Regions from separate parts of the Streptomyces sp. NBC_00236 genome, predicted to be linked through region 1. Evidence: predicted binding sites of a transcription regulator. Region 1 holds the regulator's gene; the other holds the start of a gene.
The links. The regulator HrcA, encoded in region 1, represses chaperone genes, less so after heat shock. The targets are predictions, from matches to a motif close to TTNGCACTCNGNNNNNCNGAGTGCNAA.
Positions count from the first base shown of each region.

Region 2: groL (chaperonin GroEL) is a predicted target of HrcA. The motif match lies at 1,746-1,772, and genes of this name have one in related genera.

Region 1 is NZ_CP108100.1:2,492,281-2,498,453, reverse strand. Features, by position in the region: gene OG446_RS11190 (DUF3097 domain-containing protein) at 122-946, opposite strand; gene OG446_RS11185 (MBL fold metallo-hydrolase) at 972-1,703, opposite strand; gene hrcA (heat-inducible transcriptional repressor HrcA) at 1,889-2,905, shown strand; gene dnaJ (molecular chaperone DnaJ) at 2,906-4,042, shown strand; gene OG446_RS11170 (nitronate monooxygenase) at 4,156-5,229, shown strand; gene OG446_RS11165 (16S rRNA (uracil(1498)-N(3))-methyltransferase) at 5,226-5,972, shown strand; gene OG446_RS11160 (hypothetical protein) at 6,045-6,173, shown strand, end outside.
Region 2 is NZ_CP108100.1:4,609,559-4,615,731, forward strand. Features, by position in the region: gene thrC (threonine synthase) at 1-519, shown strand, start outside; gene OG446_RS20925 (MoaD/ThiS family protein) at 561-839, shown strand; gene OG446_RS20930 (cold-shock protein) at 1,285-1,491, shown strand; gene groL (chaperonin GroEL) at 1,933-3,558, shown strand; gene OG446_RS20940 (DinB family protein) at 3,663-4,151, opposite strand; gene OG446_RS20945 (class I SAM-dependent methyltransferase) at 4,218-4,868, opposite strand; gene OG446_RS20950 (helix-turn-helix domain-containing protein) at 4,979-5,584, shown strand; gene OG446_RS20955 (TetR/AcrR family transcriptional regulator) at 5,758-6,173, opposite strand, start outside.

The sequences.
Region 1 (6,173 bases):
ATCGCCGGAGGGGCTGGGAGTGGGGGGCTCTGCCCCGGGCCCCGCTCCCCTCAATCGCGGGGAGGGGCTGGAGGTCGCCGGGAAGGGCTGGGAGTTGGGGCTCCGGCCCGGGGCCCGTTGCTCAGGGTGCGGGGGGTGCCGTCACGAAGTCGATCAGTTCCTCCACCCGGCCCAGCAGCTCCGGCTCCAGGTCCCGGTAGGAGCGGACCGTGGACAGGATCCGCTGCCACGCCGCACCCGTGTTCTCCGGCCATCCCAGCGACCGGCACACACCCGTCTTCCAGTCCTGGCCGCGCGGCACCACCGGCCAGCCGGGGATCCCGACGGACGACGGTTTCACGGCCTCCCACACGTCGATGTACGGGTGGCCGACCACCAGGACGTTCCCGTCCGAGATCTGTGCCGCGATCCGGGACTCCTTGGAACCCGGTACGAGATGGTCGACCAGCACCCCGAGCCGTGCGTCCGGACCCGGTGAGAACTCGCGCACGATCGCGGGCAGGTCGTCGATGCCCTCCAGGTACTCCACGACCACGCCCTCGATGCGCAGGTCGTCGCCCCAGACCCGCTCCACCAGTTCGGCGTCGTGGCGGCCCTCCACGTAGATGCGTCCGGCCCGCGCCACCCTGGCCCGCGCGCCGGGGACGGCCACCGAGCCGGAGGCCGTCCGTGCGGGCCGGGCCGGGCCGCCCGCCGAAGGGCGCACCAGCGTGACGACCCGGCCCTCCAGCAGGAAGCCGCGCGGCGTCATCGGGAACACCCGGTGCTTGCCGAAGCGGTCCTCCAGCGTCACCGTCGGGCCCTCGGCCGTCTTCTCGCACCGGATCACCGCACCGCAGAAGCCCGTGACGGCCTCCTCGACGACCAGATCGGGATCGGCGGGCACCTCGGGAGCGGGGGCGGACTTCTTCCACGGCGGGGTCAGGTCCGGCTGGTAGCTGCGCATCGGATGACGATAAGGCGGGAGCGGCTCACGACACGCCGAACCGGGCAGCCAGCTGATCGCGCTGGGCCCGTACGAACGCGGCGTCCACCACGGCCCCGTGCCCCGGCACGTACAGCGCGTCCTCACCGCCCAGCTCCAGCAGCCGGTCCAGCGCCGCCGGCCAGCGTGCCGGGAACGCGTCCGGGCCCGCCTGCGGTTCACCGGACTCCTCGACCAGGTCGCCGCAGAGCACGACCGCGGGCGAGCCGGAGAGGCCGGGTACCAGCACCGCGAGATCGTGGCCGCTGTGCCCCGGACCCGCGTTCACGAGCAGCACCTCACGCCCGCCGCCCAGGTCGAGCGTCCATTCGGCGCGCACCTCGTGGTGCGGCGCCACCAGCACGTCGGCGGACTCGGCCGCGTCGTGCTCGGGCAGACCGTGCCGCACCGCGTCGGCGTGCAGTTCGTCCGCCCCGTGGCGCAGCAGTTCCGTCATTCCCCCCGCGCCGAAGACCTGCGTCCCGGCGAAGGCCGCCGTGCCCAGCACATGATCGAAATGGGGGTGGCTGAGTGCGATATGCGTCACCCTCCGGCCCAGCAGGGCCTGCGCCTGACCACGCAGTTCGGCGGCTTCGCGGAGTGACGGCCCGGTGTCGCAGAGCAGCACGCCGTCGGTCCCCGCCACCAGGGCGACCGTTGCATCCCACACCGGAAGGCGTCGCCGGCCCACTCCGTGTCCGAGTCGCTCCCAGCCGAACTCTTCCCAAGAGGCGTCCATGCAGCGACGCTATCGGCAACGACCTGCGCAGTCTCGCGGTAGCGTGGCCGGTCGCCCTTGCTAGGGGGCTACCCCGGCGCCGTACACTGGCCGGGGGATTGCTGGCACTCGTACGCCCAGAGTGCCAGGGACAGACCCGGGAACGGCCCGAGAACCACCGAGGTACACAGCTGGAGGTGTGCGCGATGCTCAGCGAACGCAGACTCGAAGTGCTGCGCGCCATCGTCCAGGACTATGTCGGCACCGAGGAGCCCGTCGGCTCCAAGGCGCTCACGGAGCGGCACAAGCTGGGGGTCTCCCCGGCCACCGTCCGCAACGACATGGCGGTGCTGGAGGACGAGGGCTTCATCGCCCAGCCGCACACCAGCGCGGGACGTATCCCGACGGACAAGGGGTACCGGCTCTTCGTCGACAAGCTCGCGGGCGTCAAGCCCCTGTCGTCGCCGGAGCGCCGTGCCATTCAGAATTTCCTCGACGGCGCGGTCGACCTCGACGATGTCGTGGGACGTACCGTACGGCTGCTCGCGCAGCTGACCCGGCAGGTCGCCGTCGTGCAGTACCCCTCGCTGACCCGCTCGACGGTGCGGCACGTGGAACTGCTGTCCCTGGCCCCCGCCCGGCTGATGCTCGTGCTGATCACGGACACCGGCCGGGTCGAACAGCGGCTGGTCGACTGCCCCGCGCCGTTCGGTGAGACCTCTCTCGCCGATCTGCGGGCGCGGCTCAACAGCCGGGTCGTGGGACGCCGTTTCGCGGACGTTCCGCAGCTGGTGCAGGACCTGCCGGAATCCTTCGAGAGCGAGGACCGGGGAACCGTGTCCACCGTGCTCTCGATCCTCCTCGAATGCCTCGTCGAGGAGACGGAGGAGCGGCTGATGATCGGCGGCACCTCCAACCTCACCCGTTTCGGGCACGACTTCCCTGTGATGATCCGGCCGGTGCTGGAGGCATTGGAGGAGCAGGTCGTGCTGCTGAAGCTGCTCGGTGAGGCCAAGGACTCGGGCATGACCGTACGTATCGGGCACGAGAACGCCCACGAGGGGCTCAACTCCACGTCCGTCGTCGCGGTCGGCTACGGTTCGGGCGACGAGGCAGTCGCCAAACTCGGCGTGGTCGGACCGACCCGCATGGACTACCCCGGAACGATGGGAGCGGTACGCGCAGTGGCACGTTACGTCGGACAGATCCTGGCGGAGTCGTAAGTGGCCACGGACTACTACGCCGTACTCGGCGTGCGCCGCGACGCTTCGCAGGACGAGATCAAGAAGGCCTTCCGGAGGCTCGCCCGCGAGCTGCACCCGGACGTGAACCCCGATCCGAAGACCCAGGAGCGGTTCAAGGAGATCAACGCCGCGTACGAGGTGTTGTCGGACGCTCAGAAGAAGCAGGTCTACGACCTCGGCGGCGACCCGCTGTCCGCCTCCGGAGGCGGTGGCGCGGGCGGATTCGGACAGGGCGGCTTCGGCAACTTCTCCGACATCATGGACGCGTTCTTCGGCACGCAGTCGCAGCGCGGACCCCGTTCGCGCACCCGTCGCGGCCAGGACGCCATGATCCGGCTGGAGATCGACCTCTCCGAGTCGGCCTTCGGCACGACCAAGGACATCCAGGTCGACACGGCCGTCGTCTGTACGACCTGTAGTGGCGAGGGTGCCGCGCCCGGCACCTCCGCCCAGACCTGTGACATGTGCCGTGGCCGTGGCGAGGTCTCCCAGGTCACCCGGTCGTTCCTCGGCCAGGTCATGACCTCGCGGCCCTGCCCCCAGTGCCAGGGCTTCGGTACGGTCGTGCCGACGCCGTGCCCGGAGTGCGCCGGTGACGGCCGCATCCGCTCACGGCGCACGCTCACCGTGAAGATCCCCGCCGGTGTCGACAACGGCACCCGCATCCAGCTCGCGGGCGAGGGAGAGGTCGGCCCCGGCGGCGGCCCGGCCGGCGATCTCTACGTCGAGATCCACGAGCTGCCGCACGCCGTGTTCCAGCGGCGCGGCGACGATCTGCACTGCACGGTCACCATCCCCATGACGGCGGCGGCCCTCGGCACCAAGGTGCCGCTGGAGACGCTCGACGGCCTGGAGGAGGTCGACATCCGGCCGGGCACCCAGTCCGGCCAGTCCGTCCCGCTGCACGGGCGCGGCATCACGCACCTGCGCGGCGGCGGTCGCGGCGACCTCATCGTGCACGTCGAGGTGATGACGCCGACCAAGATGGACCCGGAGCAGGAGCGCCTGCTGCGCGAACTGTCGAAGCTGCGCGGCGAGGAGCGGCCCACCGGGCAGTTCCAGCCCGGACAGCAGGGCCTGTTCTCCCGGCTGAAGGACGCGTTCAACGGCCGCTAGATCCACGCAACGATGTCGTACGGGCCCGGTTTCCGGGCCCGTACCGCATTGCGGACAAAACGTTGCAGCGGGGTGCGCATCGCGGGGCAGGGGCGACATGACACGATGCGGTCATGTCATCCGCGTTGACCGATCTCTGCCGGTTTCCGATCGTGCAGGCCCCGATGGCGGGCGGAGCCTCCTGTCCGCAGCTCGTCGCGGCCGTCGCCGAGGCCGGCGGGCTCGGCTTCCTGGCCGCCGGGTACAAGACCGCGGACGGCATGTACAACGAGATCAAGCAGGTGCGCGGGCTCACCGGCCAGCCGTTCGGCGTCAACCTCTTCATGCCGCAGCCGAACCTCGCCGACCCGGCGGCCGTCGAGGTGTACCGGCACCAGCTCGCGGGCGAGACCTCCTGGTACGAGACCCCGCTCGGTGACACGGACGCCTGCGGCGACGACGGCTACGAGGCCAAGCTCGCCATCCTGCTGGAGGACCCGGTCCCGGTCGTCTCCTTCACCTTCGGCTGCCCCTCCCGCGACACCCTCGACGCGTTCGCCGCGGCGGGTACGTACACCGTCGTCACGGTCACCTCGCCCGAGGAGGCCCAGGCCGCCCAGTGGGCGGGCGCCGACGCCGTCTGCGCCCAGGGCGTCGAGGCGGGCGGCCACCAGTCCACGTTCCGCGACGACCCGCAGGCCGACGGCACCGGCACCGGGCTGCTCTGCCTGGTGGCCCAGGTCCGCGAGACCGTGCAGATACCGGTCATCGCCGCGGGCGGCCTGATGCGCGGCTCCCAGATCGCCGCGGTGCTGGCGGCGGGCGCCGATGCCGCGCAGCTCGGCACCGCCTTCCTGGTCTCCCCCGAATCGGGCGCCCATCTGCTGCACAAGCAGGCCCTGACCAACCCGCTGTTCGTCCGCACCACCCTGACCCGGGCCTTCTCGGGCCGCCCGGCCCGCGGCCTGGTCAACCGCTTCGTGCGCGAGCACGGACCGTACGCCCCCGCCGCCTATCCGCAGGTGCACCATCTGACGTCCGCGCTGCGCAAGGCGGCGGCCAAGGCCGGGGACGCGCAGGGCATGGCACTGTGGGCGGGGCAGGGGCACCGGATGGCACGCGAACTGCCCGCGGGCCGGCTGGTCAGGCTGCTCGCCGAGGAACTGGACGCCGCACGGACGGCACTGAGCACGAGGAGTACACAGTGACGGCACCCGTCTTCGTCGTCGACCGGATGCCACAGGGGCCCGGGTTCGTCCTGGAGGGCCCCGAGGGCCGGCACGCCGTCTCGGTGAAACGCCTGCGCGCCGGTGAGGACGTCGTCCTGACGGACGGTCAGGGGTACTGGGCGGAGGGCGTCGTGATGGCCGCCGAGGGCAAGGACCGGTTGGTGATCACCGATCTGGAGTCCGTCCACGAGGAGCCCCGCCCGGACGTCCGCATCACCGTCGTGCAGGCGCTGCCCAAGGGAGACCGTGGCGAGCTCGCCGTCGAGACGATGACGGAGACGGGCGTCGACGCGATCGTGCCGTGGCAGGCCGCGCGCTGCATCACGCAGTGGAAGGGCGACCGCGGCCTCAAGTCCCTGGCGAAGTGGCGCAGTACGGTCCGCGAGGCCGGCAAGCAGTCGCGCCGGGTCCGCTTCCCGGACGTGGCGGGTGCGATGACGACCAAACAGGTTTCCGCACTTCTGGCCACCGCCGACTTCGCGGCCGTGCTGCACGAGGACCAGGACTACGACAGCGAGCCGCTGGCCACCGTCGAACTGCCCGAGGAGGGCGAGATCGTGCTGGTCGTGGGCCCCGAAGGGGGCGTGTCGCCCGACGAGTTGGCCGTCTTCGCCGCCGCCGGTGCCCGCACCTGCCGGCTCGGTCCGACCGTACTGCGCACCTCGACGGCCGGCACCGCTGCGACAGCGCTGCTGCTGGGGCGCACGGGCCGCTGGTCGTAGGGCCGTCACTCCGGGGCAGTTGTGGCCACAAGCGGTCTACCGCTGCGAGAGCAGCGGTGGGAAGCTGCCCTTATGGGGACATCAAGGGCATGGGGTCGCCGGGCGACCCGTCGCTTTCCGGCCGCGGTCTGCCTCGCGGTGACCGCCGTCGCGGGCCTGACCGCCTGCGAACCCGCGGACGGGCTGAACACCGCGTCCATC
Region 2 (6,173 bases), 2.1 Mb from region 1:
TCGCAGCTCACGAAGATCGACAAGGGTCTCCAGGAGCTGATCAAGCTCGGCCTGGTCGAGGACAAGCCGTACAAGATCTTCGGAGCCCAGGCCGAGGGCTGCTCCCCGGTCTCCGCCGCCTTCAAGGCCGGGCACGACGTCGTACGGCCGCAGAAGCCGAACACGATCGCCAAGTCCCTGGCGATCGGCAACCCGGCCGACGGCCCGTACGTCCTGGACATCGCCCGCCGCACCGGTGGCGCCGTCGAGGACGTCAACGACGAGCAGGTCGTCGACGCGATCAAGCTGCTGGCCCGCACCGAGGGCATCTTCGCCGAGACGGCGGGCGGGGTGACGGTCGGCGTGACGAAGAAGCTGATCGACGCCGGTCTGCTGGACCCGTCGCTCACCACCGTCGTCCTGAACACCGGTGACGGCCTCAAGACGCTGGACGCGGTGGCCGCCACCTCGCAGGTGAGCGCCACGATCCGCCCGAGCCTGGACGCCTTCCGCGCCGCGGGCCTCGCCGCGACCAGCTGAGAAGCTTCCGACCACCCGAGACTTCAGGAAGGGCACCCACCATGAGCGTCAAGGTCCGTATCCCCACCATCCTCCGCACCTACACGGGCGGTCAGGCCGAGGTCCCGGCAGAGGGCGAGACCCTCTCCCAGGTCATCGAGTCCCTGGAGAAGGACCACCCGGGCATCGCCGCCCGCGTCCTGGACGACCAGGGCAAGCTGCGCCGCTTCGTGAACGTGTACGTCAACGACGACGACGTGCGCTTCGAGGGCGGCCTGGACGCGGTCACCCCGGACGGCGCCGGCATCTCCATCATCCCGGCCGTCGCCGGCGGCTGCTGAGCCACGGCCCGGGCCCTTCGAGGCCGCCGGGCCGACTTCACAGCGTGACCACGATTGCCCCCTCCGCAAGAGAAGCGGAGGGGGCAATTCTGCATGGTTGAGCGGGGTACAGTGAGGGAAGTCCCCTCCGCTGCCCGTGCCCCCCGCATATGAGAATGCGCCTGGCCACGACAAGATGCAGCCAAAGTACGTGAGCCCCTTGCGCCATAAGTCGCCTTTGCCTGGCCTGACTTGCCCTGGAATCTCATGAATCCCTCACATTCGGGCGATCGGTGCTGCCCAGAATTCTCGTCCGATTGACCTGTTGCAGAGGGCAGTTGGGCAGATACATTCGGCCGCGGTCGACGCGTTCCGGCGCACACACCCTCTCCTGTCGGAGGGTGAGTTCTGACCCGGGCCCGCGAAGTGCGGTCCCGTGCAAGGGCCAGTAATAGGGGAGTTAGGCATGGCTCAGGGCACCGTCAAGTGGTTCAACGCGGAGAAGGGGTACGGCTTCATCGCGGTCGACGGTGGTGCGGATGTTTTCGTCCACTACAGCGCGATCCAGATGGACGGGTACCGCACCCTCGAAGAGGGTCAGCGAGTTGAATTCGAGATCTCGCAGGGCCAGAAGGGGCCCCAGGCGGACATGGTCAAGCTCGCCGTCGGCTGAGCCCGCCGGTCGCGGAACAGTCGGCCGACGACACTACTCACGCACGGAGGGCCCGTACCCGGGAGGTACGGGCCCTCCGCGCGTCCCGGGCCCGCTGCCACGGAATCTTCTGCGCGCGCCCCGGCCCGCCGCGGCGAGGAGCGCCTGCGCACGTCCCGGGCCCGCTTCCGTCGTGCCCCCTGGCTGTCCGCACTCCGAGGGGGACGCTCGCGCCCACCCGTCGCCCGGCCGTCACCCTCAGGGAGTCTCAGGCGCTTGCACTCTCGGGGGTCGAGTGCTAATTATTGGCTTAGCACTCTCTGGGTGAGAGTGACAGAAACTTGGACCGGGCCGGTGAGGCCCGCAGGCCTCCGGGGCAAGGAACCGGCGGCACGCAGGCCGTCCGTCGCGGGCGCCACTCGGTCCGGAGAAATCCACCCCTGTCCGGGAGGACCACTTCATATGGCCAAGATCATCGCCTTCGACGAGGAGGCCCGGCGCGGTCTTGAGCGCGGCATGAACCAGCTCGCCGACGCCGTCAAGGTCACCCTCGGCCCCAAGGGCCGCAACGTCGTCCTTGAGAAGAAGTGGGGCGCCCCCACGATCACCAACGATGGTGTTTCCATCGCCAAGGAGATCGAGCTGGAGGACCCGTACGAGAAGATCGGTGCGGAGCTGGTCAAGGAGGTCGCCAAGAAGACGGACGACGTCGCCGGCGACGGTACGACCACCGCCACCGTTCTCGCTCAGGCACTCGTCCGCGAGGGCCTTCGCAACGTGGCCGCGGGTGCGAACCCGATGGCTCTCAAGCGGGGCATCGAGAAGGCCGTCGAGGCCGTCTCCGCCGCCCTCCTGGAGCAGGCCAAGGACGTGGAGACCAAGGAGCAGATCGCTTCGACGGCCTCCATCTCCGCCGCCGACACCCAGATCGGCGAGCTCATCGCCGAGGCCATGGACAAGGTCGGCAAGGAAGGCGTCATCACCGTCGAGGAGTCCCAGACCTTCGGTCTGGAGCTCGAGCTCACGGAGGGTATGCGCTTCGACAAGGGCTACATCTCGGCGTACTTCGCCACGGACATGGAGCGCATGGAGTCGTCCCTGGACGACCCGTACATCCTGATCGTGAACTCGAAGATCAGCAACGTGAAGGACCTCCTTCCGCTGCTCGAGAAGGTCATGCAGTCGGGCAAGCCGCTGCTGATCATCGCCGAGGACGTCGAGGGCGAGGCCCTGTCGACCCTGGTCGTCAACAAGATCCGTGGCACCTTCAAGTCCGTCGCCGTCAAGGCTCCGGGCTTCGGTGACCGCCGCAAGGCCATGCTCGGCGACATCGCCATCCTCACCGGTGGCACCGTCATCTCCGAGGAGGTCGGCCTCAAGCTGGAGAACGCCGGTCTCGACCTGCTCGGCCGCGCCCGCAAGGTCGTCATCACCAAGGACGAGACGACGATCGTCGACGGCGCCGGTGACAGCGACCAGGTTCAGGGTCGCGTCAACCAGATCCGTGCCGAGATCGAGAACTCCGACTCGGACTACGACCGCGAGAAGCTCCAGGAGCGCCTCGCGAAGCTGGCCGGCGGCGTGGCCGTCATCAAGGCCGGTGCCGCGACCGAGGTCGAGCTCAAGGAGCGCAAGCACCGCATCGAGGACGCGGTGCGCAACGCCAAGGCCGCCGTCGAGGAGGGCATCGTCGCCGGTGGTGGCGTGGCTCTGCTCCAGGCCTCGGCCGTCTTCGAGAAGCTCGAGCTCACGGGCGACGAGGCGACCGGCGCCAACGCCGTCAAGCTGGCGCTGGAGGCTCCGCTCAAGCAGATCGCCGTCAACGGTGGTCTCGAGGGTGGCGTCGTCGTCGAGAAGGTGCGCAACCTGCCGATCGGTCACGGCCTCAACGCCGCGACCGGCGAGTACGTCGACATGATCGCCGAGGGCATTCTCGACCCGGCGAAGGTCACGCGCTCCGCCCTGCAGAACGCCGCGTCCATCGCCGCGCTCTTCCTCACCACCGAGGCCGTCATCGCCGACAAGCCGGAGAAGGCCGCTGCCGGCGGCGCTCCGGGCGGCATGCCCGGCGGTGACATGGACTTCTGATCCTGACGGATCGGTAGCTCCTGCACAGCTGTACACGACATCGGCCCCCGGGGATTCGTCCCCGGGGGCCGATGTCATGTCTGTCGCCGCCCGGCCGGGACGGTTCAGCGGCCCGTGGTTCCGTCGAGGAGTTCGCGCAGGATGTCGGCGTGGCCGGCGTGGCGTCCCGTTTCCTCGATCATGTGCGTGAGCGCCCACCGCAGGGACGGTCCTTTCGGCCGGGACGCCGGGCGGGCGACGGTGACGGTCAGGTCGGAGGCGGCACGGACGACCGTGTTCGCCCGGGCGGCCGCGTCGCGGTAGGCGGCCAGGACGTCGTCGACCGTGTCGCCGGGAGCCGCGGCGAAGGTGGCCTGCCAGTCGGTGACCTGCTCGCCGAGGAACAGCGAACGCTCCACGTGTGCAAGGTGGTTGACCAGACCCAGCAGGTTGGTGCCCGACGGGACACCGGGCGTGCGGACCTGCGGCTCCGGCACGCCCTCGATCTTGGCCGCCATGCAGGCGCGCAGGTAGTCGAGGGAGCCGAGCAGTACGTCCTTCTCCGAGGGGCCTGTGCTCGGCGGCGGCAGGTCACGGCGGCGGGTGGGACTCATGGAAGTGCCCTTCTGCGGGAAGGTCTGAGCAGGTGGGTAGGTGGGTGAGACAGGTCGTCGCGCTGCTCAGCCGGTGGTCCGGCGGATCAGCAGGACGTGGTCGATGACCTCGGCGGTTCGGCCGTCCGGCCCGGAGGCGATCCGTCGTGGCGAGGCCGCCCTTTCGACCGACCAGTGGTCCGGGTCCAGGGCGAGGCCGGCGGCGATCTCGTGCGGTGTGGGGTGCGTGGCGTCGTGGTCCTGGTTCCACGACCACGGGGCGATCGATCCGTGGTCGACGATCAGCAGCCGTCCGCCCGGTTCCAGCGCCCGCGCCGCCGCCCGCAGCACCTGTGTGCGCGGCAGGTCGAACGGCGACTGGAGGTACAGGGCGATCACCAGGTCGAAGCGGCCTTCGGGAAAGCCGACGGCCAGGTCGTGCCGCTCGGCACGGACGAGGTCACCGAGCCCGCGTTCCCGGGCCGCGTCGGCGACCCGTGCCGTGGCTGTGCCGGAGACGTCGACGGCGGTCACGCGCCAGCCCGCACCGGCCAGCCAGAGAGTGTCACCACCGGCTCCGCAGCCCAGATCGAGCGCGGTAGCCGGGGCGAGCGGGGAGGCGATCTCCACCAGCAGGGGATTCACCCGGCGCCCGGCGGGCACCTCACGGGAGCTGTAGTGCGCCTCCCAGAAGCGGCCCGCATCGGAGTGGCCTTCGGAAATGGTCTTCTCGGTCATGGACGGTGCTCCTCGACGGACGGTGCTCCTCATCGGAGGCGGTGGGACGAGACTGCCCGGGCACCGGCCGGAATTGCACGAGAACTTGCCGTATCGGCATGATGCCGACCATGGACGACGACCGGCGCGACCCGGACCACTCGGACGATCTGGAGGGCGTGCTCGACGCCGTCGGCCCGAGACTGCGCGCGCTGCGTCGGCAGCGCCGGATCACCCTGGCCGAGCTGGCCGCGACCACGGGCATCTCGGAGAGCACGCTCTCCCGGCTGGAGGGCGGCCGGCGCCGCGCCAACCTGGAGCTGCTCCTCCCCCTGGCCCGCGCCTACGGCGTCCCGCTGGACGACCTCGTGGGCGCGCCGCCCACCGGTGACCCCCGGGTCCACCTCAAGCCGCTTCACCGGCACGGCATGACGTTCATTCCGCTGTCCCGCAGGCCGGGCGGGATGCAGGCGTTCAAGATGCTCATCCCCGGCCGGGGCACCCCGGCCGAAGCGACGCCGCAGACGCACGAGGGGTTCGAGTGGCTGTACGTCCTCAACGGGCGGCTGCGGCTGGTCCTCGGCGATCAGGACCTCGTGCTGCCACCCGGCGAGGCCGCGGAGTTCGACACCGCGCTTCCGCACTTCCTGGGCAGCGCCGACGGGAGAGCCGTCGAGCTGCTGATCCTCTTCGGCCGGCAGGGGGAACGCGCGCACATCAGGGCACGCACCACCTGAGCCCGGTGCCGGTGCCGGTCGCGGTCCCGGTGCCGGTCGCCGTCGCGGTGCCGGTCGCGGTCCCGGTCGCGGTGGGTGGGTTCCTGTCCCGGGCCTTCGGACCGCTCAATGCGGGCAGCAGGAGGCGAACCGGCACCGCCGGCGCATCGCGACTACGAGGCGGGACCGCCCGGTCAGCCCGCGTCGAGGCCGTCGACCAGGCGGTTCAGGAAGCGGGCGAACGTGGCGTCGGGGGTGACGGGGCGTCCGGCGGAGGCGAGGGCCTCGGCCAGTTCCGGGTGACGGCCGTCCGCGGCGACGGCGGTGAGGTAGAGCACCTCGGCCTCGGCCCGGTCCGGCGACAGGGCGGCCTCGGCCTGTGCCACCTCATGGGCCACATGCCCGGCCACGAAGGCGGTGAGCTGGGCGAAGACCTCCAGCCGGGCACCGCCGTCGAGGCCGCTGGGGCGCAGGGCGGCCAGGGCGTGTTCCAGGAACGCGAGGGTGCGGGGGCCGAGGGTCCGGCGGGCGGGGACCGCGGTGGCCAGCCAGGGGTGGCGGAGCATGTGGTCGCGCTGGAGGTGCCCGATGGCCTTGAGATCGGCCCGCC